Regions from separate parts of the Faecalibacterium sp. IP-3-29 genome, predicted to be linked through region 1. Evidence: riboswitches for the same ligand, from Rfam matches in the RefSeq annotation. Region 1 holds a riboswitch; each other region holds the start of a gene.
What was found. Region 1 has a riboswitch for cyclic di-GMP ahead of MTP40_RS13890 (leucine-rich repeat protein). Riboswitches for the same ligand answer to the same signal wherever they lie in the genome.
Positions count from the first base shown of each region.

Region 2: linked by a shared signal. The riboswitch ahead of MTP40_RS12140 (hypothetical protein) and the one ahead of MTP40_RS13890 (leucine-rich repeat protein) in region 1 are both predicted to bind cyclic di-GMP.
Region 3: linked by a shared signal. The riboswitch ahead of MTP40_RS12820 (InlB B-repeat-containing protein) and the one ahead of MTP40_RS13890 (leucine-rich repeat protein) in region 1 are both predicted to bind cyclic di-GMP.

Region 1 covers NZ_CP094471.1:2,886,784-2,894,185, forward strand. The annotation lists gene malQ (4-alpha-glucanotransferase) at 1-1,239, opposite strand, end outside; gene MTP40_RS13875 (alanyl-tRNA editing protein) at 1,364-2,551, shown strand; gene trmB (tRNA (guanosine(46)-N7)-methyltransferase TrmB) at 2,721-3,473, shown strand; gene MTP40_RS13885 (putative ABC transporter permease) at 3,475-4,524, shown strand; cyclic di-GMP riboswitch class I at 4,766-4,842, shown strand; gene MTP40_RS13890 (leucine-rich repeat protein) at 5,096-7,402, shown strand, end outside.
Region 2 covers NZ_CP094471.1:2,537,689-2,545,090, forward strand. The annotation lists gene MTP40_RS12140 (hypothetical protein) at 6-2,009, opposite strand; cyclic di-GMP riboswitch class I at 2,171-2,246, opposite strand; gene MTP40_RS12145 (MATE family efflux transporter) at 2,512-3,813, shown strand; gene MTP40_RS12150 (helix-turn-helix domain-containing protein) at 3,861-4,706, opposite strand; gene MTP40_RS12155 (ABC transporter ATP-binding protein) at 4,834-5,949, shown strand; gene MTP40_RS12160 (putative quinol monooxygenase) at 6,065-6,361, shown strand; gene MTP40_RS12165 (carbohydrate ABC transporter permease) at 6,434-7,300, opposite strand; gene MTP40_RS12170 (carbohydrate ABC transporter permease) at 7,300-7,402, opposite strand, start outside.
Region 3 covers NZ_CP094471.1:2,687,743-2,695,144, reverse strand. The annotation lists gene MTP40_RS12840 (ATP-dependent Clp protease ATP-binding subunit) at 1-89, shown strand, start outside; gene MTP40_RS12835 (cation:proton antiporter) at 213-1,508, opposite strand; gene MTP40_RS12830 (glycosyltransferase family 2 protein) at 1,582-2,610, opposite strand; gene MTP40_RS12825 (RecQ family ATP-dependent DNA helicase) at 2,899-4,479, shown strand; cyclic di-GMP riboswitch class I at 4,777-4,851, shown strand; gene MTP40_RS12820 (InlB B-repeat-containing protein) at 4,966-7,164, shown strand.

The DNA.
Region 1 (7,402 bases):
CGATGCGCTCTCGTCCCACCAGGCGGTCAGCGTCGTGTTGTCGTGGGTGCCGGGGTAGACCACGCTGTTCTTGACGTGGTTGTGGGGCAGGTACTCGCTGTCCCCGCCGCCGAACGCGAACTGCAGCACCTTCATGCCCGGGAAGGTGCTGTCTGCCAGCAGCTCCCGCACACTGGGAAACAGCTCACCCAGATCCTCGGCGATGATGGGCAGCTTGCCCAGCGCACCTTCCAGCGCGTTGAACAGCTCCATCCGGGGGCCGGTCTCCCACTTGCCGGTCTTGGCGGTAGTGCTGTCTGCCGGGATGGCCCAGTAGGTGTCGAAACCACGGAAGTGGTCGATGCGGAGCAGGTCATAGATGCCCAGGGCATGGCGGACACGCTGGATCCACCAGGCATAGCCGGTCTGCTTATGGTAGGGCCAGTTGTACAGCGGGTTGCCCCAGAGCTGGCCGTCTGCCGAGAAGTAATCCGGCGGGCAGCCTGCCACCCGGGCAAAGCCGCCGTCTGCATCCAGCTCAAACAGCGGGCCGCCCACCCAGGCATCCACGGAATCTGCCGAGACATAGATGGGGATATCGCCCAGGATCTGCACGTTGTTGGCGTTGGCGTAGGCTTTCAGCTTCTTCCACTGGATGCTGAACTCGTACTGCAGAAACTTCCAGAAGCCGATCTCTTCCTCGTTCTCTGCCTTAAAAGCTTCCAGCGCCTGCGGCTCCCGCTTGCGGTACTCCCGGGGCCACTGGGTCCAGCTCTTCATGCCGTTGGCGGTCTTGAGGGCCATGTAGAGGGCATAATCCTCCAGCCAGCCCTCGTTTTCCAGCGTGAAGGCATAGTACGCATCCGGATAGTAATGGACACAGCCGTGCTGGCCCGCGCACTGCCTGCGCCAGGCGGCATAGGCGGCACGCAGGATCTTGTAGCGGCTGGTGTACAGGGTGCCGTAATCCACGTTCAGCGGGTCATCGCCCCAGGGCTCGGCCTTGAGCTGGGCGGCTGTCAGCAGCCCCTCGGCTTTCAGAGCATCCAGATCAATGAAATAAGGGTTGCCCGCAAAGGCAGAGCAGCTCTGGTAGGGGCTGTCCCCATAGCCCGTGGGGCTCAGGGGCAGGATCTGCCAGATCTTCTGGCCTGCCGCCGCAAGGAAATCCACAAATTTTTCTGCCTTTTTGCCAAAGCAGCCGATCCCGTAGGGGCCGGGCAGGCTGGACACCGGCATCAGAATACCACTTTCACGCATTGTAAATCCTTCCTCGTCTCAAACTTTTTGCTGGGGCTTGTCTGTTTTCTATCATAACATAACTGCAGACTATTTTCCACAGGCAAAAAACGTGGTATACTTGTTTTTATATTAGGAGGTGCTTATGCAGCCAACCGAAAAATACTATGAACACGATGCCTACCGCCGGGAAGCGGTGGGGCATATTTTAGCCGCAGAGCCGGACAGCCGGACCGGCGGCGGGCGCATCGCGCTGGACGGCACGGTGTTTTACCCCGAGGGCGGCGGCCAGCCTGCCGACCGGGGCACCCTGACCCTTGCCGACGGCACGGTGCTGACCGTCACCGATGTCCACGAGCAGGCGGGTGTCATCTGGCACATGGTCACTTCCCTGCCCGCCGGGGCGGTGCCCGGGGCCGAAGCGGCACAGGCCATCGACTGGGCATGGCGCTTTGACAAGATGCAGCAGCACACCGGCGAGCACATCCTCTCCGGCATCCTGCACAGCATGTTCGGGGCCGAGAATGTGGGCTTCCACATCGGCTCCGATGCCGTGCGGATGGACACGAACATCCCCATCTCCGCCGAGGGGCTGAAAGCGGCCGAGACTGCCGCCAACCGCATCATCTGGGAGAATGTGCCGGTGAACATCACCTACCCCACCCGGGAGGAGCTGGCCGCCCTGACCTACCGCTCCAAAAAGGAGATCGAGGGGCAGGTGCGGATCGTGACCATCCCCGGGGCGGATGTCTGTGCCTGCTGCGGCACCCACACCGCCTTTACCGGTGCGGTGGGCCAGATCAAGATCCTGGCCGCTGAAAACTATAAGGGCGGTGTGCGCCTGAGCATCGTCTGCGGCGGGCGCGCGCTGGAAGCCGCGCAGGCCATGCGGGCGCGGCAGGCAGAGATCGGTGCCCTGCTCAGCGCCAAGGCCAGCGAGACGGCCAACGCCGTGCACCGGGTGTATGACGAGTACACCGCCCTGAAATTCACCCACTTCGGACTGTGCAGCCAGCTCTTTGACGCGCTGGCCGCGCAGGCAACGCCCGGTGCGGATGCCATCCGCATCGTGCCGGGGCTGGACCCGGACGGCCTGCACCGGCTGGCTAGCCGCCTGAGCGAAGCCACCACCGGCCTGTGCGCGGCCCTGACCCCCAACGAAAAGGGCACCGGCTACTGTATCGCCCAGGCGGGCGGTGATGTCCGTGCCCTGACCAAAGCCCTGAACGCCGCCCTCAATGGCCGCGGCGGCGGCAAACCCGGCATCTGTCAGGGAAGCTGCGCCGCAGAGCCGGAGGAAGTGAAAGAATTTTTGCAGAAGCAAGACCGGTAAGCATCCTCGCCCTCTCCGTCTTTGCTTCGCAAAGCCACCTCTCCCAAAGGGAGAGGCTTTGGCAGTGTGGAAAACCATCCGTTTCTGCCAAAGGCTCCCCCTTTGGGGGAGCTGGCGCGTCAGCGCCTGAGAGGGCGAGCCACGTTAATTTTAAGGAGAACAACAAACTATGAGAATGCGTTTCAAACCCTACGCCCACGATGAGCTGATGGCCGCCGATTTCCACGTCCACGAGCCCCTGATCTGGGGCGGCAAGTGGCACGCACAGTATGCCCGCCCGGAGCAGCCCTTTGTGCTGGAGCTGGGCTGCGGCAAGGGCGGCTTCCTCTCCCAGCTGGCCTGCGCCCACCCGGAGAACAACTATCTGGGCATTGACATCACCGATAAGGTGCTGATCCTTGCCAAGCGCAAGATCGAGGCCGCTTACACCGAGGCAGGCCGCCCCATCGACAACGTGAAGATCATGAGCACCGACATCGAGCGCATCAAGGGCGTGCTCACCGCCGAGGATACCGTCAGCCGCATCTACATCAACTTCTGTAACCCGTGGAGCAAGAACGCTTCCTCCAACAAGCACCGGCTCACCTATCCCCGCCAGCTCATCCAGTACCGCGAATTCCTGAAGGACGGCGGCGAGATCTACTTCAAGACCGATGACGACGACCTGTTCCGCGACAGCCTGGAGTATTTCCCCGCTTCCGGCTACGAGATCACCTGGAAGACCTTTGACCTGCACGAGAACGAGCCGGAGTGGAACATCCGCACCGAGCACGAGGGGATGTTCACCGAAATGGGCATCAGGATCAAGGCCCTGATCGCCAAAAAGCTGCCCGGCGATGAGACCGTGACCTGGATCGAGCCCAAGGTCCTGAAAAAGAGGAAGGCTGCGGAGGAAGCTGCTGCCGCCGCAAAGGAGGCGTAAGATGTCCTTTTTTGTCAACACCATGGTCTGCGGCTTTTCGCTGTATCAGATCCTGGCGTTTTTCCTGATCTACTCCTGCCTGGGCTGGTGTCTGGAGGTCATCTATGCTGCCGTTTCCACCGGCCAGCTGGTGAACCGCGGCTTTCTGAACGGCCCGGTCTGCCCCATCTACGGCTTTGGCATGATCATTGTGCTGTTCACCCTTTCGCCGCTGGTAGACAACCTGTTGCTGCTCTATATCGGCGGCGTGATCCTGCCCAGCGTGCTGGAGCTGGCGGGCGGCTGGGCGCTCTACAAGCTCTACCACACCCGGTGGTGGGATTACAGCGACTTCCCCTTCAACATCGGCGGATATATCTGCCTGGAGTTCTCCCTTTTGTGGGGCGTGGGCACCGTTGTGGTGATGAAGGCCGTTCACCCCGTGATCGCCGGCCTTGTGGAGATGGTCCCCCAGATGGTGGGCTTTGTTCTCATGTGCATCCTGTACGCCTGCTACGCCGCCGATGTGGTGGTGACCGCCTTTGCGGCCTCTGACCTGGCCCGTGAGCTGGATGCCCTGGAAAAGGTGGCCGACAGTATGCACGCCGTGTCCGATGCCATGACCGAGCTGCTGGGTACCACCGCCATGGATGTGGACCAGAAGATGGACGAGAGCCGCCTGCAGCTCAAGCTGGCGGCTGCCGAGGCCCGGGACAATGCCGCCAGGCTGAGCCCCCGGGATGCCGCTGCCGCCCTGCGCGCCAAGGCCGACGAGGCCATGGAGGCCGCACGCAAGTCCTCGCAGGAGGCCCGGCTCAATGCCTCTGAGGCCGCCGCTGCCGTCAAGCTGGCCGCCAAGGGCACCGCAGAGCGCACGGCAGAGCTGCTCCGTCTGGAACAGCTGGCCGAGGAGCTGCAGGCCCGCAGCGAGGAGATGCGCGCCCGCACCCGGAGCTCCAAGTACTTTGGCAAGGGCCGTATGCTCCGCGCTTACCCCAAGCTGCGCCACGGCGAAAAGCACCGCTCTCTGGACGAGCTGCGGGAGCGCCTGAAGTACGAGCGCAGGCACTGACCCTGACCGCTGCAGCAACCCCAAATGCCCCTGACCGGCTTCTTTCGGTCAGGGGCATTTTTCTTGCACTGCATTCTCCATAAAGTCAGGCAGATCTTGTGCTGCCGCAGGATTTTGTTTTCGTTATGTTTTCCACATTGTACGCTCCTTTTTGTATACTCTTCCAAATCTATTTTCGTCATATTGACAAAAAAAAAAATAGAGTATCTTATCCTGTGCAATATGCTATTCCCGCTAAAAACTGAAGAATCGGCAAGCCAGTCGAAAGGCTGCGACGCAAAGCTACAAGGGCCTGTAATATGGCAGCCAGCCGCACGTTATTCTATCCGGGTAAGGTAACATGAAACCTTGCACCTCCTTGTGAAGATGCGTCGGCTTCCCTTCAGGAGAGCGAGCGCGCAGCGGGCCTGCAAGGGTTCAGAGTGTCGTACCAGCCGTTTGGCCGGTGCGGCGCTCTTTTGTTTTGGTTGAAATAGAGAAAGTTTTTGGGAATATCATGGAAAAGGAGTAAAAAATTATGAGACCTAAGCGTTTGATCAGCTTATTGGTTGCGGTCTGCATGATGATCACCATGCTGCCCCTGTCGGCAGTCACGGCATTTGCGGCAGACACGTCATCGTCAACTGTATATGAAGCCACCGTTGACGGTTACAAGTATGCCTATACGGTAAATGCAGACGGTAATGCAACCATCACAGATTTTCTTGGCCCTGTTGCTTCAACAAGCACTGGCTCCTACGACATCACCATACCCGAAAAGTTGGACGACCACCCTGTAACCGGTTTGGGAGAATCTTCATTCTCTGGCACCTATTCACCTGATCATCCGAAAAATAACACTCTGCTCTCATTCTGTAACCAGATTCAATCCGTCACAATTCCAGAAAGCGTCACTTCCATCGGTAAGTCTGCCTTTGAAGATTGCTCCAACTTGGACTCTCTTACCATCAAAGGTGTTGCCACTTCGATAGGAGCCTATGCCTTTGGAAGCTGTACTTCTCTTACATCACTTTCGTTAGTTGGCAGCTTTCAAACGATCGGCGATTACGCCTTTGTAAGCTGTGGCATGACATCTCTTACCATTGATGCCACTATCACATCGATTGAAAAATACGCCTTTTCAAGCAGATCTCTTACATCGCTTTCATTAACGGGCAACGTTCAGAAAATCGGCGATTACGCCTTTTATTCTTGCTCTTCTCTGAAGACCGTCACTCTTCCCAAAAGTCTGACTTCCATCGGAGCGTATGCTTTTGATTCCTGCACCAGCCTGGATTCGATTGAAATTCCCGGAACGGTCACTGAGATCGGTGATTTCGCATTCCACCTCAGTGGGCTTACCTCCGTCAAAATTGACGAAGGTGTGCAGTCAACCGGAGTTCATATGTTTTATGATTGCGATAACCTGGCCACTGTGAACCTCCCTGAAAGCCTGACAACCATTGCCAAGGGTTCCTTTGCGTTTTGCTCCGACTTGAATCATGTTAAGATCCCCGCCCGTGTCACTTGCATTGGGGATGGTGCGTTTTCCCATTGCACCTCACTTTCAGAGATCACCCTGCAAGATGAAGTGAAAACCATCGGTGCGGATGCTTTTTTATCCTGCCAAGAGCTCACCTCGATCACTCTGCCGGACAGTGTGACAGACATTGGCAAGGAGGCTTTTGGGCATTGCTCAAAACTCGAGTCCATCACCATCCCGAAAAATGTAACAACCATTAAATCTGATACCTTTGACTTTTGCTTCAATCTGAAATCCATTACGCTCCCTGCCGGATTGACCTCCTTCCAGGATGATCTGAGCACTTGTACGGCTGGGTATTTCTACGCTACCGATTACAAAAAGGACGAAAATGGCGACCCCATTTATGGCGAAGATGGACAGCCTATCTATATTTACACTCCCAATGGTGCCATCTACTATAACAGCAATAAAACCGATGCAGATAAACTGCTTGCAAACTCTACCAACACCGATCTGAAAAACCGCAATTTTCTTTACCTCTGCAATGTGACCTTTGATGCCAATGGCGGCAACCTGACCGACTCCGCTGAGGTGCCGGTTTATAAGACCGAAAAAATCACTGATACCAAGGCAAACGAACTGACTGCCATCCATGATCCCACCCGTGCGGGTTACAAGTTCACCGGCTGGTACACCACCCCAGATGGCAAGCCCGAAGATGGCAAGTTTGATGTGGACGAAACCGCAATTACAAAGGACATCACCCTCTATGCCGGTTGGGAGTTCGACCCCGATGCTCCGAGCTGCCACCCGCTGACCGTGACCGGCGGCACTGTTACTGTGAAATACGACGGCAGCGATGTGACCAGCAAGTTGAACAGCAGCACTGACGCAACCACCGGCCAAAAGACCTACTCTGTACCGGAAGGCGCAGAAGTGACCGTGACGCTGGACAAGAACACAGCGCCCGAGGGCAAGGTGTTTGACGGTTGGTCTACCTCCCTGCCCACAGGTCAGGACTACAAGGCAGAAAACATCACCTTTACCATGCGCAGTGGTGTGAATGTGTCTGCAACGTACCGTGATGCCGCCGCTGACCACACCCCCGGTACCGCAGCCTGCCACCCGCTGACCGTGACCGGCGGCATTGTTACCGTGAAAAACGGTGACAAGGATGTGACCGATACCCTGACTGTTACTACTGACGAGACCACCGGCAAAAAGACCTACTCTGTACCGGAAGGCGCAACAGTGACCGTGACGCTGGACAAGACCCTGATCCCTGAGGGCATGGTGTTTGACATCTGGTCTACCGGCAAGTTCTCCCTGCCGCTGGGTCAGGACTACAAGGCTGAGAGCATCACCTTTACCATGAACACCATGAGCAGTGATGCGGATATTGCCGCACAGTAC
Region 2 (7,402 bases), 350 kb from region 1:
GGGGTTTACTTTTCCTGTGCCTTATTCCACACGCGGATCACTTCAACACGGCTCACGGAATCGGTATCCACATAGGTCTCGCCGTTGTCCTTTGCGGCCTTGAGCAGATCGTTTTCCACAGCCCAGGCAATGGCCTTCTGGGTATCGGTGGCATCAGCGGGCAGAACTGCGGCGGGTGCGGGCTTACCGGCATGGTTCCACACCAGCAGGGCCAGCTCGGCACGGTTTGTGGGGATGGCAGTACCGGCGGGCAGAGCGGTTTTCAGGTACAGCTCCGTACCCAGCTGGTAGCCCGTCCAGCCAAGAACAGCTGCACCTACACCGGCGGTGGCCACGACAGCCACAGTTCCCAGCACGTCGGGTTCTTCCACATCGGCCATGCGGTACATTGCACGGATGGTCACACCCGTATTGGGCATGATGAACTGTGTCTTTTCAGCACTGGCATCAAAACCACCGGTCAGCTCAGTATTACCGGTGATTTCCCAGCGGTCAAAGACCATACCGTCAGGAATCAGAGTGGCATCTGCTTCCAGAATCACAGTATCACCAGCACGGGCGGCAGTGATCTCCTTATCCTTTGCGCCGTCGGCAGTTACGCTGTAAGCCTTACCGTCGGTCAGGTTCAGAGGGTAATAGCCTTCCTCGCTCTGTGCGGTCAAGATGATAGTGCCTTTGTCCTCACCGTTCAGCTTCAAAGTCAGCGGGTTGGTATGCTTCTGCTCTTCGGTCAGGGTGAAATCGGTATCACCGGCAACAGACCAGCACTTGAAGCCATCTGGGGCGGTAATGGTGACTTCCTGCTCGCCGACAACACCGGCGGTGGTCATACCGTTCACGGTGCCGCCATTCACAGTTACCCAACGGACAGCAGGGTTCTGCTCACCAAAGTTTGTGTAACGGCTGAATACACCGCTTTCAATTGTACCATTGTTGGTAAAGTAACTTGTGGCAGTGACATCCTTAACAGTGCCATTGTTGGTTACACTATTTCTGATGATGCCGTTCTGGAGTATGCCGTTATTTGTGATACGCCATTTTACTGCATTGTTTTCAAGATCAGCAGTGTACCAATCTTCAATTGTCATGGCTTTGTTCAGTTCTTTGGTCTCCACACCGCTGTTATAAGTCCAGCCATCATACGGGCTGCCGAAATACGAACCGAGGCTATCAACCGGTAGACCGTTTTCGATTTTTAAGGGAGTTGCGATTTTGCTGACGGTAATTTCGACATCTCTGTCGGTCGGCATGGTAAAAGTCAGGGTAGCATAGTCTCCATCACGACCAGCAACAGCACCGGGCAAAGTGGTTTCATCTACTTTCTCACCATTGATGAACCAACCACTAACTTTCTTTCGAGTATCTTTGAAAGCGATTGTTACTTTTGGATCACCAACGGTATATACATGATCCTGTAAGTCTTCATTAATTATGCAACCTTGAGCAGTCAATTCGTGTGCGTCTGTCAAATTTGACTTTAATTTGAATACTGCACGATTAATTGTACCCGAATTGGTTTTTATCATTTCATAGTAAGTTCCGCCATTGATAACGCCACCGGCACTATTAATGATTTGATGTACATAGCAATCGTTTATCGTACCGGAGTTATTAACATATCTATACTTTCCGCCATTGATAGTTCCCTGATTATATAAAACAATTTCATTCCGGATTTTTGACCCCTTATATGAATAACCAGAAGCGATAGTCATTGTACCAGAACCAGGCTTGTTTCTATATGGTGTCCACCACCAACCTTCACCAGTGCATTTATCAAGTGGACCAGTAGCGTTTGTTGTAATATTTGTTCTAGTGACAGTTACACCATTAACTACAATTGAGCCAGGTGTCTCGTCTGGTACTTTTGGATACCCTTCCTCGGTAATTTCAAGACCTCCGACTTCAGATGGCACGATATCATTTCCAGCTGCAAACGCCGCAGTGGGCAGAATGGTCAGAGCCATACCAATCGCTAAGACAGCGCTGACAAGTCGTTTCAACTTCATATCGTTTTCCTCCTTTTATGAATTACTCCCAAAATATAACCATGCCCGCACAAAGCAAAAAGAGCGCCGCACCGGCCAAATGGCTGGTACAACGCTCTGCGTTTTGTACTTTGGGAATCTACCGCCCCTTGAGGTGATGCCCATGTGCGGTATGGTTGAGAAAGTGCGGCTGGCTGCCATATTACAGGCCCTTTAGCTTTGCGTCGCAGCCTTTCGACTGGTTTGCCGATTCTTCTGTTTCAATGTGGCATTTTACACAAAAATCATAAGACTTTTTTTTTTTTTTGTCAATAACCCAAAACCATCTTTGGCAAGTTGCACAAAAAGGGAAGTATCTGTATGGCATTTTCGGATAGCAGCATCTCCCCGGGGAGAAGTGTTCCGTTTGGGAAAAGGCGGCGTGTTTTCTCGCTTTTTCGTTGAAATATGCCAGGTTTTATGATATAGTAGTAGTCGTTTTTACGTTTCACTCCCCTATTCTCCCTGCGGAAAGGAAGCATCCATGAACCTGACAAAGCAGTTCTTCAAGTATGTGTCGCAGAATATTTTCGGTCTGATCGGCACATCGTGCTATATTCTGGCCGACACCTATTTCATCGCCCAGGCGGCGGGCACCGACGGCGTGACCCTGCTGAACCTCTGCCTGCCCATGTACAACCTGATCTTTGCCTTCGGCTCGATGATCGGCCTGGGTGCGGCCACCCGGTACGCCATTCTGCAGGCGCAGGGCGAGGCGCGGGCGCAGCGGTTTTTTTCCAACGCCATCCTCTGCGCCTGCCTGATCGCCATCCCGTTCATGCTGGCAGGCGCGTTCTGCCCGGGCACGCTTCTGCAGCTCATGGGCGGCGATGGGGACATTGTGGCGCTGGGCCTGAACTACACCCGCATCTTCCTGCTGTTCACGCCCTTCTTCATGTGCAACTACATCTTCTCGGCCTTCGTCCGCAACGACGGCGACCCGTCCCTTGCCATGGTGGCCACCCTGAGCGGCAGCCTGTTCAATGTGGTGTTCGATTACATCTTCATCTTCCCCATGGGGCTGGGCCTGCCCGGCGCGGCGCTGGCAACGGCCATCTCGCCGGTGCTCAGCATCGCCATCTGCAGCCGCCACTTTTTTCAAAAGAGCAACACGCTCACCTTTGTCCGGCAGGACCCCTCGGCCCGGCTGCTGGTGCAGAGCTGCCAGCTTGGTATCTCCGGTTTTGTCGGGGAGCTTTCCTCTGCCGTGACCACCACCGTGTTCAACTTCCTGCTGCTCCGGCTGGCGGGCAACGTGGGCGTGGCCGCTTACGGCGTAGTGGCAAACTTTGCGCTGGTGGCAACAGCCATCTTCAACGGCGTGGCCCAGGGTGCCCAGCCGCTGATCAGCCAGTGCTACGGCAAAAACGAGATGACCGGAGCAAAAAAGCTGCTTCTGCTGGGCTGCGGCACTGCGCTGGCGCTGGCGGCGGTGTTGTACAGTGCCGTGTTTGGCTTTACCGATACCTTTGTTGCCCTCTTCAACAGCGAGAGCTCTGCACTGATGGCCGAATATGCCCACAGCGGTATGCGCATCTACTTCCTGGGCTACTTCTTTGCAGGCTGTAATATTGTTGCGGCGGGCTATCTGGGTGCGGTCAACCGCCCCACCGAGGCCACCATCACCTCGGTCAGCCGGGGCGTGGCCGCCATCGTCACCTGCTCGCTGATTCTGAGCGCCCTGTTCGGCATGAACGGCGTGTGGTCGGCCTTCCCCGCCGCCGAGGCCATCACGCTGGCCCTGACGGTGTTCCTGCTCAAGCGCCCGCAGTCTGTGTGCGGCTGAACGCCTCCACGGAAAAGAGCCGGGTGCTGCCCCGGCTCCTGAACATTTTAAATATACAGTGCCTGCTCCCGCTGGCTTTCCGCCGGGCTGAGGGGCCGTGCTGTCTGACCGGCCAAGGCCCGCCACTGTGCGGGGGATTGGCCGGTCTCTTTTTTGAACACCCGGCACAGGTAGTTGGCCCCTGAGAAGCCGCACAGGCTGGCAATGACATCCAGCGTGTATTCCCGGTGCAGGAGCAGCCGCATGGCAGCTTCCACCCGCACGGTGGTCAGGTATCGCCCCGGGGGCACCCCCACGGCGGCGGTAAAGGTGCGGACAAGGTGGCTCTTGGAGACTCCCAGCCGCTCACTGAGCTCTTCCACGCCGTACAGGCCAGCGTAGTTCTGGCGGATATCCTCAATGGCGGCCTCCACCAGCGGCGGCAGGGGCGGGGCGGCGCTGTCGGCCCCCGCAAGCTCACAGAGCAGGGCAAAGGCCAGCTGGCTGGCAACCCGGCTGCGGGGTGTATCGGCCTCGGCGGCAAGGCGGCCCAGCAGCTCTGCGGCGGCGGGGCAGGTCTCGCCCCGGGCCAGGAACGGCAGCTCCGTCAGCCCGGCAAGGAACTGCACCGCCGCCTGCCCGGTCAGCTGGATGCAGAGCAGGTGGCTCTCCCCTTCCGGGGTCAGGGTCAACGGGGCGCGGCTCAGCACCAGATGGCCCGCCGCCGCGCTCTGGGGCGGCAGGATCAGTGCGCTGCCCGCCGGGGAGGGCGAGGCATCGGTCAGGCTGGCAGTGCATCTGCCGCTGGAGATCAGGCAGACCCACAGCCCCTCGCCGGTCAGGGTCAGGGGGTCTTTGGGCTGGATATCCCGCACCACGCCAAGGGCTGCGGTGCTTGTCCAATCATAAAGCAATATCTGACACCTCAAATCAATAAAATGCTATTTTATATCACAAAGTTATCTGTTATTATAATATCAACGAGAGCGTGCACCGTCAAGGTGCCGTAACATAGAAAAATTTTAATGGAGGCAATGACCTATGGCTTCGATTAGCTGCCAGCACATCTACAAGATCTATCCGGGCGCTACCGCTCCTTCTGTTACCGACTTCAACCTGGAGATCCAGGATAAGGAGTTCATCATCTTCGTCGGCCCCTCTGGCTGCGGCAAGTCCACCACCCTGCGCATGATCGCCGGTCTGGAGGAGATCTCCAAGGGCGAAATGTACATCGGCGGCCGCCTGATCAACGACGTTCCCCCCAAGGATCGTGATATCGCCATGGTGTTCCAGAGCTACGCTCTGTACCCCCACATGACCGTTTACAAGAACATCGCTTTCGGTCTGGAGCTGCGCAAGACCCCGAAGGACGAGATCGACCGCCGCGTTCACGAGGCTGCCAAGATCCTGGAGATCGAGCACCTGCTGGACCGCAAGCCCAAGGCTCTGTCCGGCGGCCAGCGTCAGCGTGTTGCTCTGGGCCGTGCAATGGTTCGTAACCCGGCAGTCTTCCTGCTGGACGAGCCCCTGTCCAACCTGGATGCTAAGCTGCGTACCAGCATGCGCACCGAGATCATCAAGCTGCACAAGAAGCTGGCTACCACCTTCATCTACGTTACCCATGACCAGACCGAGGCTATGACCATGGGCGACCGCATCGTTGTTATGAAGGACGGCATCATCCAGCAGGTCGATACCCCGCAGAACCTGTACGACATGCCCTGCAACATGTTCGTTGCCGGCTTCATCGGCAGCCCCCAGATGAACTTCCTGGACGGCACCGTGACCAAGAACGGCGATCAGTACGCCATTGACCTGGGCGGCGACACCATCCCCCTGCCCAAGGAAAAGACCGCTGACGGCAAGCTGGATTCCTACGTTGGCAAGAAGGTCAAGATGGGCATCCGTCCTGAGGATATCGACGACGAGCCCGAGTTTATGGCAAAGCACCCCGACTGCCACCTGGAGGCTCAGGTCGATGTGTCCGAAATGATGGGCGCTGAGATCTACCTGTACCTGGAGTACAAGGGCAACAAGATGACCGCCCGTGTCGCTCCCACCTCCAAGGCACGCAACGGAGACACCGTCCGCGTTGCATTTGATCCGCACAAGGTCCACGTCTTTGATGTCGAGACCGAGCAGACCATCCTGAACTAAGTTCTCCAGGGATCATCTTTTGATCCTCCTAATAAGCAAAAGCCGCCGGGAAGCGATTTCCGGCGGCTTTTGTCTAAGAGAACACACATTGGAACATTATAAGGGAGATTTCACCATGGAACACATGATGCTTCTGGTCACCTACCGTATGCTCCCCGGCCAGCGGGACGCTTTTCTGCAGGAGGTCGCCGCTGCCGGAATCCTGGCAAAGGTCCAGCAGGAGGACGGTTTTGAGCGCTACGATTACTACCTGAGCGCCGCCGACCCGGACGAGCTGCTCATCGTTGAGGAGTGGGACTCCGAAGCCCAGCAGCAGGCCCACGTAAACACCGACCACATGGCCCAGCTCCGCGCCATCAAGGAGAAGCATGTCGCTTCCACCGCGATGCAGCGCATTGCCAAAGCCGACTGAGCACGAGAGGATAGAAAAGCACCCGCGGCCTGCTGGCTGCGGGTGCTTTTTCCGAAGGAGAGAACGGAATGCTCAGCCCTTGACGCCGCCCAGTGCAACACCACGGACGATGAACTTGGACAGCAGCAGATAAACAATGATCACAGGCAGGATGGCAATGGCCACCAGCATATAGACCTTGCCCATATCGAACTTGAGGAAGTCGGCACTGCGGAGCTGTGCAATGAGGATGGGCAGGGTCTTTTTGTCTGCCGTATCCAGCACCAGTGCGGGGATGAAGTAGTTGTTCCAGCTGGACACAAAGGAGAAGATGGCCTGCACCGCCAGAGCGGGCTTCATAATGGGAAGCACGATATGGTTGAAGGTGTAGAACTCCCCTGCGCCATCGATGCGGGCGGCTTCCACGATCTCCATGGGCAGGCTGGCATCCAGATACTGCTTCATAAAGAAGAACACCGCCGGGGCCGCAATGCTGGGGATGATGAGGGGAATGAAGCTGTTCTTCAGGCCCATCTTTGTGATGAGCTGCAGGAAGCCCAGCGCCGAGACCTGGGTCGGCATGGTCATAATGAGCAGGATGATGGCAAACGCCGCCTTTTTGAACCGGAAGTTATAGGCGTAGATGCCGTAGGCTGTCAGGGCCGAAAAATAGACGCTGAGGGCAGCCGAGCAGCCGGACACGATCAGGCTGTTCCGCACACCAGTCAGCACCGGGATGTTGGCATCTGACAGCACATTTTTCAGGTTGGTCATCAAGGATCTGCCCGGCAGAAAGGAAAAGCCCTTCTGGATCTCAAAATGGGTACGGGTGGAATTGATGACCAGCACATAGAAGAAGAACAGGCATAAAAAGCTCAGCAGCACCAGCGCCGCATAGCACACCGTGCGGCGGGCCGCAAGGGTCGCTTTTTCGGATTTTGTCTTGACTGCGTGTGACATTATGCTTTTCCTCCCTTCACCTGTTTGGCCGCCTGCCTGCGGGCCTTGCGCTCGGCCCTGCTCAGGCCGTCGTCCTCCTTGGTCAGGGCCATGTAAACGATC
Region 3 (7,402 bases), 200 kb from region 1:
CCGCCGCTGAAAAGATCATCGACGGCACCCTTGTTTCCGGCTCCACCCTGACCGTGGATGCTGAGAACGATGAGATCGTGCTGAAATAAAGAGCAAACAGAAAGCCGCTGCACAGCGTAACAACTGTGCAGCGGCTTTTGTAGTGTATAAAACCTCTCAGCCGTCTGCGGCGGCAGCTCCCCTGATAGGGGAGCCAAGCCCTGTGGGAGAGGTTACTCCACGCTGACCGGCACCTCCGGCTTGTTGGCGGTACGGGCGCTCGTGCGGCCCTCGGGAATGATCTCGCCTGCGGCGGTCAGGCTGAGCTTGGCCAGGGTCGGGCCCACCAGCTCGTACACCAGCACCGAGAAGAGCACCACGTTGCGCACCATGTGGCCGTCGGAAAGCTCGGCAGCCTCGGCGGCCATGCCCAGCGCCACACCGGCCTGCGGCAGCAGGGTGATGCCCAGATACTTCTGGATCTTCTCACTGCAGCAGGTGGCCTTGCAGCTGACATAGGAGCCGGAGATCTTGCCCAGAGAGCGGGAAGCAATATAGACGGCACCAATGAGCAGGACCATGGGGTTTGCAAGGATGTTCAGATCCAGCTCCGCGCCGGACAGCACGAAGAACAGGATGTTCACCGGGCTTACCCAGCGGTCCAGGCGGTCCATCAGCTCATCGGAAGTGGGGCAGATGTTGCAGAACACGGTGCCGGTCATCATGCAGACCAGCAGCAGCGAGAAGCTGCAGTGGATGGGGCCGACCTCAAAGCTGACCATGGAAAGGCCCACCGTCAGCAGCACAAAGGCCACCGAAAGGCTCATGCGCTTGGAGCGGGAGTGGAAGTAGATCTCCAGCTGGTTGAGCAGCAGACCGGCCAGCGCGCCCAGGCCCAGGCTGAGTACGATCTCCACCAGAGGCTCCAGAAGGATGCTGATGGGGTCGATGCGGCCCTGTTCCAGCGCGGTTGCGATGCCGAAAGAGGCTGAGAAGAGCACCAGACCCACGGCATCGTCAATGGCGACCACCATCAGCAGCAGGCGGGTCAGGGGACCGCTTGCCTTGTACTGCTTGACCACCATCAGGGTGGCGGCAGGGGCTGTGGCAGAGGCGATGGCACCCAGCGTGATGGCCGATGCCATTGAGATGACATCCGGCCGGGCAAAGTGCAGGGCCACCAGAGCGATATCCACCAGCACGGTGGTGATAACGGCCTGCAGGATGCCCACAGTAACCGCCTGCCTGCCCATGTTCTCCAACACGCTGAGCCGGAACTCGTTGCCGATGACAAAGGCGATGAAGCCCAGTGCCACCTGTGTGATGATGCCGTAGCTCTCGACCTGTGCAAGGCTCCCGAAGCCGAAGCCCCAGCCGCTCAGGCCCAGCCGACCCAGAAAGAAGGGGCCCAGCAGAAGCCCCGCCACCAGATAAGAGGTGACAGCCGGCAGACGGACCGCTTTCGCTGCACGGGATGCCAACAGGCCTGCAATGAGTGAAAGAGACATGCAGATGAGCAATTGCTCCATAAAATAAGATCCTCCTGAGAAATTAAGATACGTTAAAAAGTATATCTTATCTGAGGAGGAAAAGCAACATTTGTTAATTGAATTTAAAAATCTTCTGTGCAAGGCGGTAACCGCCCAGCACGAGCTTGTCGCCCTTGGGGATCTTCAGGTTGGTCACGCCGCCAAAGCCGTAGCGGATGGAGCGGTAGACTCCGGCACTGGTGTGTGCCTTGAGGTAGGCCCACAGTTCGTTCTCCTTCTGCTTTGCGGCGGCACTGCCGTCCAGCAACAGGAAGATGTCGCTGATGGCCATCATCATGGAGAGGTAGTGCAGCATATAGCTGCGCAGCTTCTTCTGGCCCTTGAGGGCATCCAGGTCCTGGCAGTCGATCATGTGGCGGGTCACCCGCAGCTGCTGGTCCACCCGCTTGACCATCACACTCTCGTTCACGCTCTGGTCGGCCCGGCCGATGAAGTAGCGGTACAGGTCCAGATCCATATAGTACATGCTCTTGACAAAGGGCAGGGGCTGGTAGACAAAGATGTTGTCCACATAGAAGGTGTGCTTGGGCAGCACCATGCCGCAGTCCCGCAGCACCTGTGTGCGGTACATCACCGAGTGCATCAGCAGGTTCTGGTCGGGCCGGAAGTGGCCGACATGCGTCCAGTTGAACAGTCGGTTCTGGGGGAACACGTTGGTGTAGCGCACGGTGTGGCTGGTGTTGTCCTCCACATGCTCGTAGACATAGTTGCAGATCATCAGGTCAGGCGCGGTGCCCCGGGCAGTCAGCGTGTTCAGCTTGGCCAGCACGGTCCTGAGGGCTGCTTCGTCCAGCCAGTCGTCGCTGTCCACTACCTTGTAATACAGGCCGGTGGCGTTGCGGATGCCCTGATTCACGCCCTCGCCGTGGCCGCCGTTCTCCTGATGGATGGCCTTGACGATGGTGGGACATTTGGCAGCGTACTCATCGCAGATGGCGGGGGTGTCATCCCTGGTGGAACCATCGTCCACCAGGATGATCTCGGCCTGCTCCCCGGCGGAGAGCAGGGTCTCGATGCAGTGGCGCATATATGCCGCCGAGTTGTAGCACGGGACGGCGAAAGTGATCAATTTCTGAGCCATACAAAATACTCCTTTGCTCTTTTCCGGCAGATGCGCAAGGCAGGGGCCGGGATGGAGATATGTACCCATATTATAGCATTTTTGTGCAGGAAATGCTATCGAACGTGGGAAATGTCAGAGATGTTTTACAATTATCCGGGAAGTTGTGGTATACTGATTGGGTTATAAACCTCTCAGGCCGCTTTGTGTCCAGCTCCCCTGGTAGGGGAGCCAAGACTTGCCTCTCCTACTAGGAGAGGTGGCATTGCGAAGCAATGACGGAGCGGTTTTGTATGGATAGGAGGAACCATGGAAAGTCCGCATAGTATTCTGAAAAAAGTCTTTGGCTACGACAGCTTCCGCCCGGGTCAGGAGGAGATCGTCTCCCGCCTGCTGGCCGGGCAGGATGTGCTGGCCGTGATGCCCACAGGTGCGGGCAAGTCCATCTGCTATCAGGTGCCGGCCCTGCTGCTGCCGGGCGTCACCATCGTGGTCTCGCCGCTGGTGAGCCTGATGAAGGATCAGGTGGGGGCGCTGGTACAGGCAGGTGTGGCGGCAGCTTTCCTGAACAACAGCCTGACGGACAACCAGAAGGCCCTGATGCTCCGCCGCGCCCGGGAGGGGTGGTATAAGATCATCTATGTGGCTCCGGAGCGGCTGGAGATGCCGGGTTTCCAGCGGTTTGCGCAGGAGCGGGAGATCAGCATGGTCACGGTGGACGAGGCCCACTGCATCAGTCAGTGGGGGCAGGACTTCCGCCCCAGCTACCTGCGCATCAAGGCGTTTGTGGACAGCCTGCCCAAGCGCCCGGTGGTGGGAGCCTTTACGGCCACCGCCACGGCCCATGTGCGGGAGGACATCCGCACCCATCTGGAACTCCACACCCCCTACGAGGTGACCACCAGCTTCGACCGGCCCAACCTCTATTTTGCCACCCGCAGGGCTCTGCCCAGCGAGAAGCCCAAAGTTCTGCTCGACCTTGTGCTCAGGGAGCGGGACAATGCGGGCATCATCTATTGCAGCACCACCCGGCAGGTGGACGAGACCACCCGCCTGCTGCAGAGCCGGGGAATCCGTGCGGCAGCCTACCACGCCAAACTGGATGCGGATACCCGGCGGCAGAATCAGGACGATTTCCTCTATGACCGGGTGCAGATCATGGTGGCGACCAATGCCTTCGGCATGGGCATCGATAAGCCAAACGTCCGGTTCGTCATCCATTATAATATGCCCAAGGATCTGGAGAGCTATTATCAGGAGGCGGGCCGCGCGGGCCGTGACGGGGAGCCAGCCCGCTGCACCCTGCTCTATTCCGGCACCGATGTGCGCACCATCCGGTTCTTCATCGACAAGGAGATGGAGGCTGACAACGGCCTGCCTGCGGATGTCAAGGCCGAAGCGGCACGCAAGGCAGAGGAACGGCTCAAGTACATGACCTTCTACTCCACCACACCGCGCTGCCTGCGGGGGTATCTGCTGAGCTACTTCGGCGAGGCCGCGCCCCAGAAGTGCGAGAACTGTTCCAACTGTCTGCTGGCAGCACAGGCTGCCGAACAGGTGGAGGAGCAGGCGGCACAAGCCCGCCAGCGCGCCGCGGCCAGTGCAAAGCGGTTGGCCTCGGCCTCCCGCCGCCGTGCCGACGAAGATGCCCTCAGCGAAGCAGACGAGAAGCTGCTGGCTGCCCTCTATGCCCTGCGTAAGCGGCTGGCCGCAAAGCAGAAGCTCCCTGCCTATATGGTGTTCAATGATTCCACCCTCCGCCAGATGGCGCTGAAAAAGCCCCTGAGCGTGGAGGAACTGCTCAATATCCCGGGTGTGGGCGAGAAAAAGGCCGCCCGCTATGGGCAGGAGTTCCTGAGTGTCATTGAGGATATGGTAAGTTCAAGGTAACATAAAACAGAAAGGAAAAACCGGAAATGCCGCTCTGGGCTGAAAAGCTCGGGCGGCATTTCTGGTTTCGTCACTCTTTGACGGCCTCACCCTCTCAGTCTCGCTATCGCTCGACAGCTCTCCCGAAGGGAGAGGTGGCATTGCGCAGCAATGACGGAGAGGGCCACCCCCCATCCCAGTCAAACTACACTAAAAAATAGACTATATTTGTAACATATTCCGAACATGACAAAAACACTTGATTTATATGTAGGGGGGGGGGGGTATAATAGGATGTGCAAGAGCACCCCCGCAAAACAGAAGAATTGGCAAACCAGCCGGAAGGCTGCGACGCAAAGCTAAAGGGCCCAGACCGGGCAACCAGCTGCACTTCCCAAGAAGTACATCCACAGCGCCACACCAGCCTTTCGGGGCAGGTGCGGCGCTTTTTTACGTTTGCGGTGGGTGCAATACACATTTGGGGTAGACTCTAAAGGAGGAATCACAATGAAACTCAAACGACTTGTCAGCGCCATTCTGGCCGTTGGCATGGCTTTGACAATGCTGCCCACGGCGGCGTTTGCGGCAGATAAACCTACGTATGTGAATCATCTTAGTTTTATTGGTGACCAGCCGGATACCAAAGGGAAAAATGCGGTTAATGGTATGATCATTGTTGATCATGCCTATAATTGGTCATGGTCAGGTAGTGATGCGTCATCATATAAATTAAATTTCACTGCTACTTTTGATCCTAATGAAGTCAATGCTGAAGTGCCAAATACTATCCCATGTGAGGTTCGCAACCAAGCTGGAATAATCAAAGATGGCATCTTTCAGAAATGTGTTTATAACTTTTCAACGATTGAGAATGGACAATTCGAATCGATCGATGCACGTTCATCTGGAATAGTGAAAGGTGGATATATCAAGAATTACACTTCTACTGTATCTGATAACACAGAGTTCGAGAATGGAATTGTCTACGGAAGCTTTGAAATGACAAAGGGAACGCTTACCGGTGGTCTGATTTGCCAGCTTCCGGATAATTTTACATCGACGACATATCAGTATCTGAAAGCACCCGGATGCTCGATTATTCCGGTGATTCCTAACCTTCCGGAGGATGTTGTCTTTAATGAAAGTGTTTATATGGTAGGTAAGAATCAGCCCCATACTTTCAAAGTTATCGCTACTTCCAAGACATTCCGTAATTGGAATTATGACGAAAGCCTTTCTCCTTATATTATTAAAATTGATGATAAGACGCTTCAGGTTACAGTGCCTGATACAGGAAATATCTATATTGAGGCCGCTGTTGATAAGGTTCCGCTTTCGGAGAATACGATTGGTCTTGTTGATGGCAAAATAGTTCCCGTGGATAAAGACGGCGAACTTTACTCTGGTAGCGAACATGATGGGTGGATTTATGATTCTAATACAAACACTTTAACCATTAAAGAGAAGTGTGATGATGGTACTGATAGTATCGTTGATTTAGGAAATACAGAGGTCGATTGGAATATCAAAAATTTCGGCATCATCAATGGGGGTATTTTTATCTCTGAAAATCCGTCTGAGGGCACTCTTAGAAACGAAGAAACCGGCAAGATTGAGGGTGGGAAATTTAATACTTCTGTAAGAAACTTCGGAACTATCGATGACGGTATATTTAATTTCAGCGTAAGCAATTATGGCACAGTAAATAATGGTACATTTACCGATCGCTATTCAAATGCCTCTGTATCCAAAACAAATCCAGATAATACTGTTACTAAAAATTACGGATTTACTAATGGCGGTATTTTTTCACGATATGCAAGCTTCGACAATCAGCCCGACATTAAACTCAGCTGGGTCACTCTGAACAACTGCACCGCCAACGGCATCTCCGGCTTGGTGGGCGTTGTGGGCAACCAGACCCTGAACGTGGAAGCAGATGCAACCTCCTGGACCGGCTGGGAAGTCACTGCCGACCCGAGCTATGAAGAAGCAATCACCAAGCAGGTGGGCAATACCACTGCATTTGACCTGACCTTGAACGGCGACGACGAGTGGAGCGTTACCCTGACCGCACAGGTCAAGGAAGGCTACTACCGGATGAGCCTGACCGATGGCACCGCCACCAATGCCGACGGCACAGAGATCACCTCTGCCAAGGCAGGCGATACCGTCAAGCTGACCGCTGCCGATGCCCCGGAGGGCATGGTGTTCGACCGCTGGGAGATTTCCCCTGCGGATGTGGCTCTGACGCTGGAAGAGGGCGGTTTTGATTCCCATGCCGCCACTGCAAGCTTCAAGATGCCTGCACAGACTTTGAGCATCCGTGCGATGTACCGGATGGCCGACCAGCCCGAGGAACCCAACGTTCTGGGCACCGTTGCCATGGTGGCAACCGCCGGTGTGGGCGCTGCTGTGGTTGGTTATACCGGCTACATGATCGGCACCGAGCTGTATCTGAACACTGTCCTGCCCGATGGTGTGGCCATCCCGCAGAACACCGCCGAACTGGCAAAGCTGGTCTGGACTGAAGCCGGAAAGCCTGCCCCTGCCGCTGTGATGGCTCCCGATGCCACCGATGAACAGAAGGCTCTGACTTGGGCCATCGAGAACCAGCTCATCTCCGCCGATAAGGCCGCAGACGCTTCTGTGAGCCGCTGGGAAGTTATCCAGACTTGGAATAAGGCGCAGGAGATGAAGGGGTAAGATATCCTTCGTACAACCTCTCAGTCGCCTGCGGCGACAGCGTACGGGTTGCGGCTCCCAGCGTCCGCATCGTGCAAGGTTTTGCACTTGCGTCCTGCTGGCCGCTGCCCCAACAACTCCTCCCTGCTTCCGCCACTGGCGGCGGTCGTCGTCGTTGCCTTACTAGGGGAGGTGGCATTGCGCAAGCAATGACGGAGAGGGTGAGGATGCTAACCAATCAAGCCATTCACTGATTATA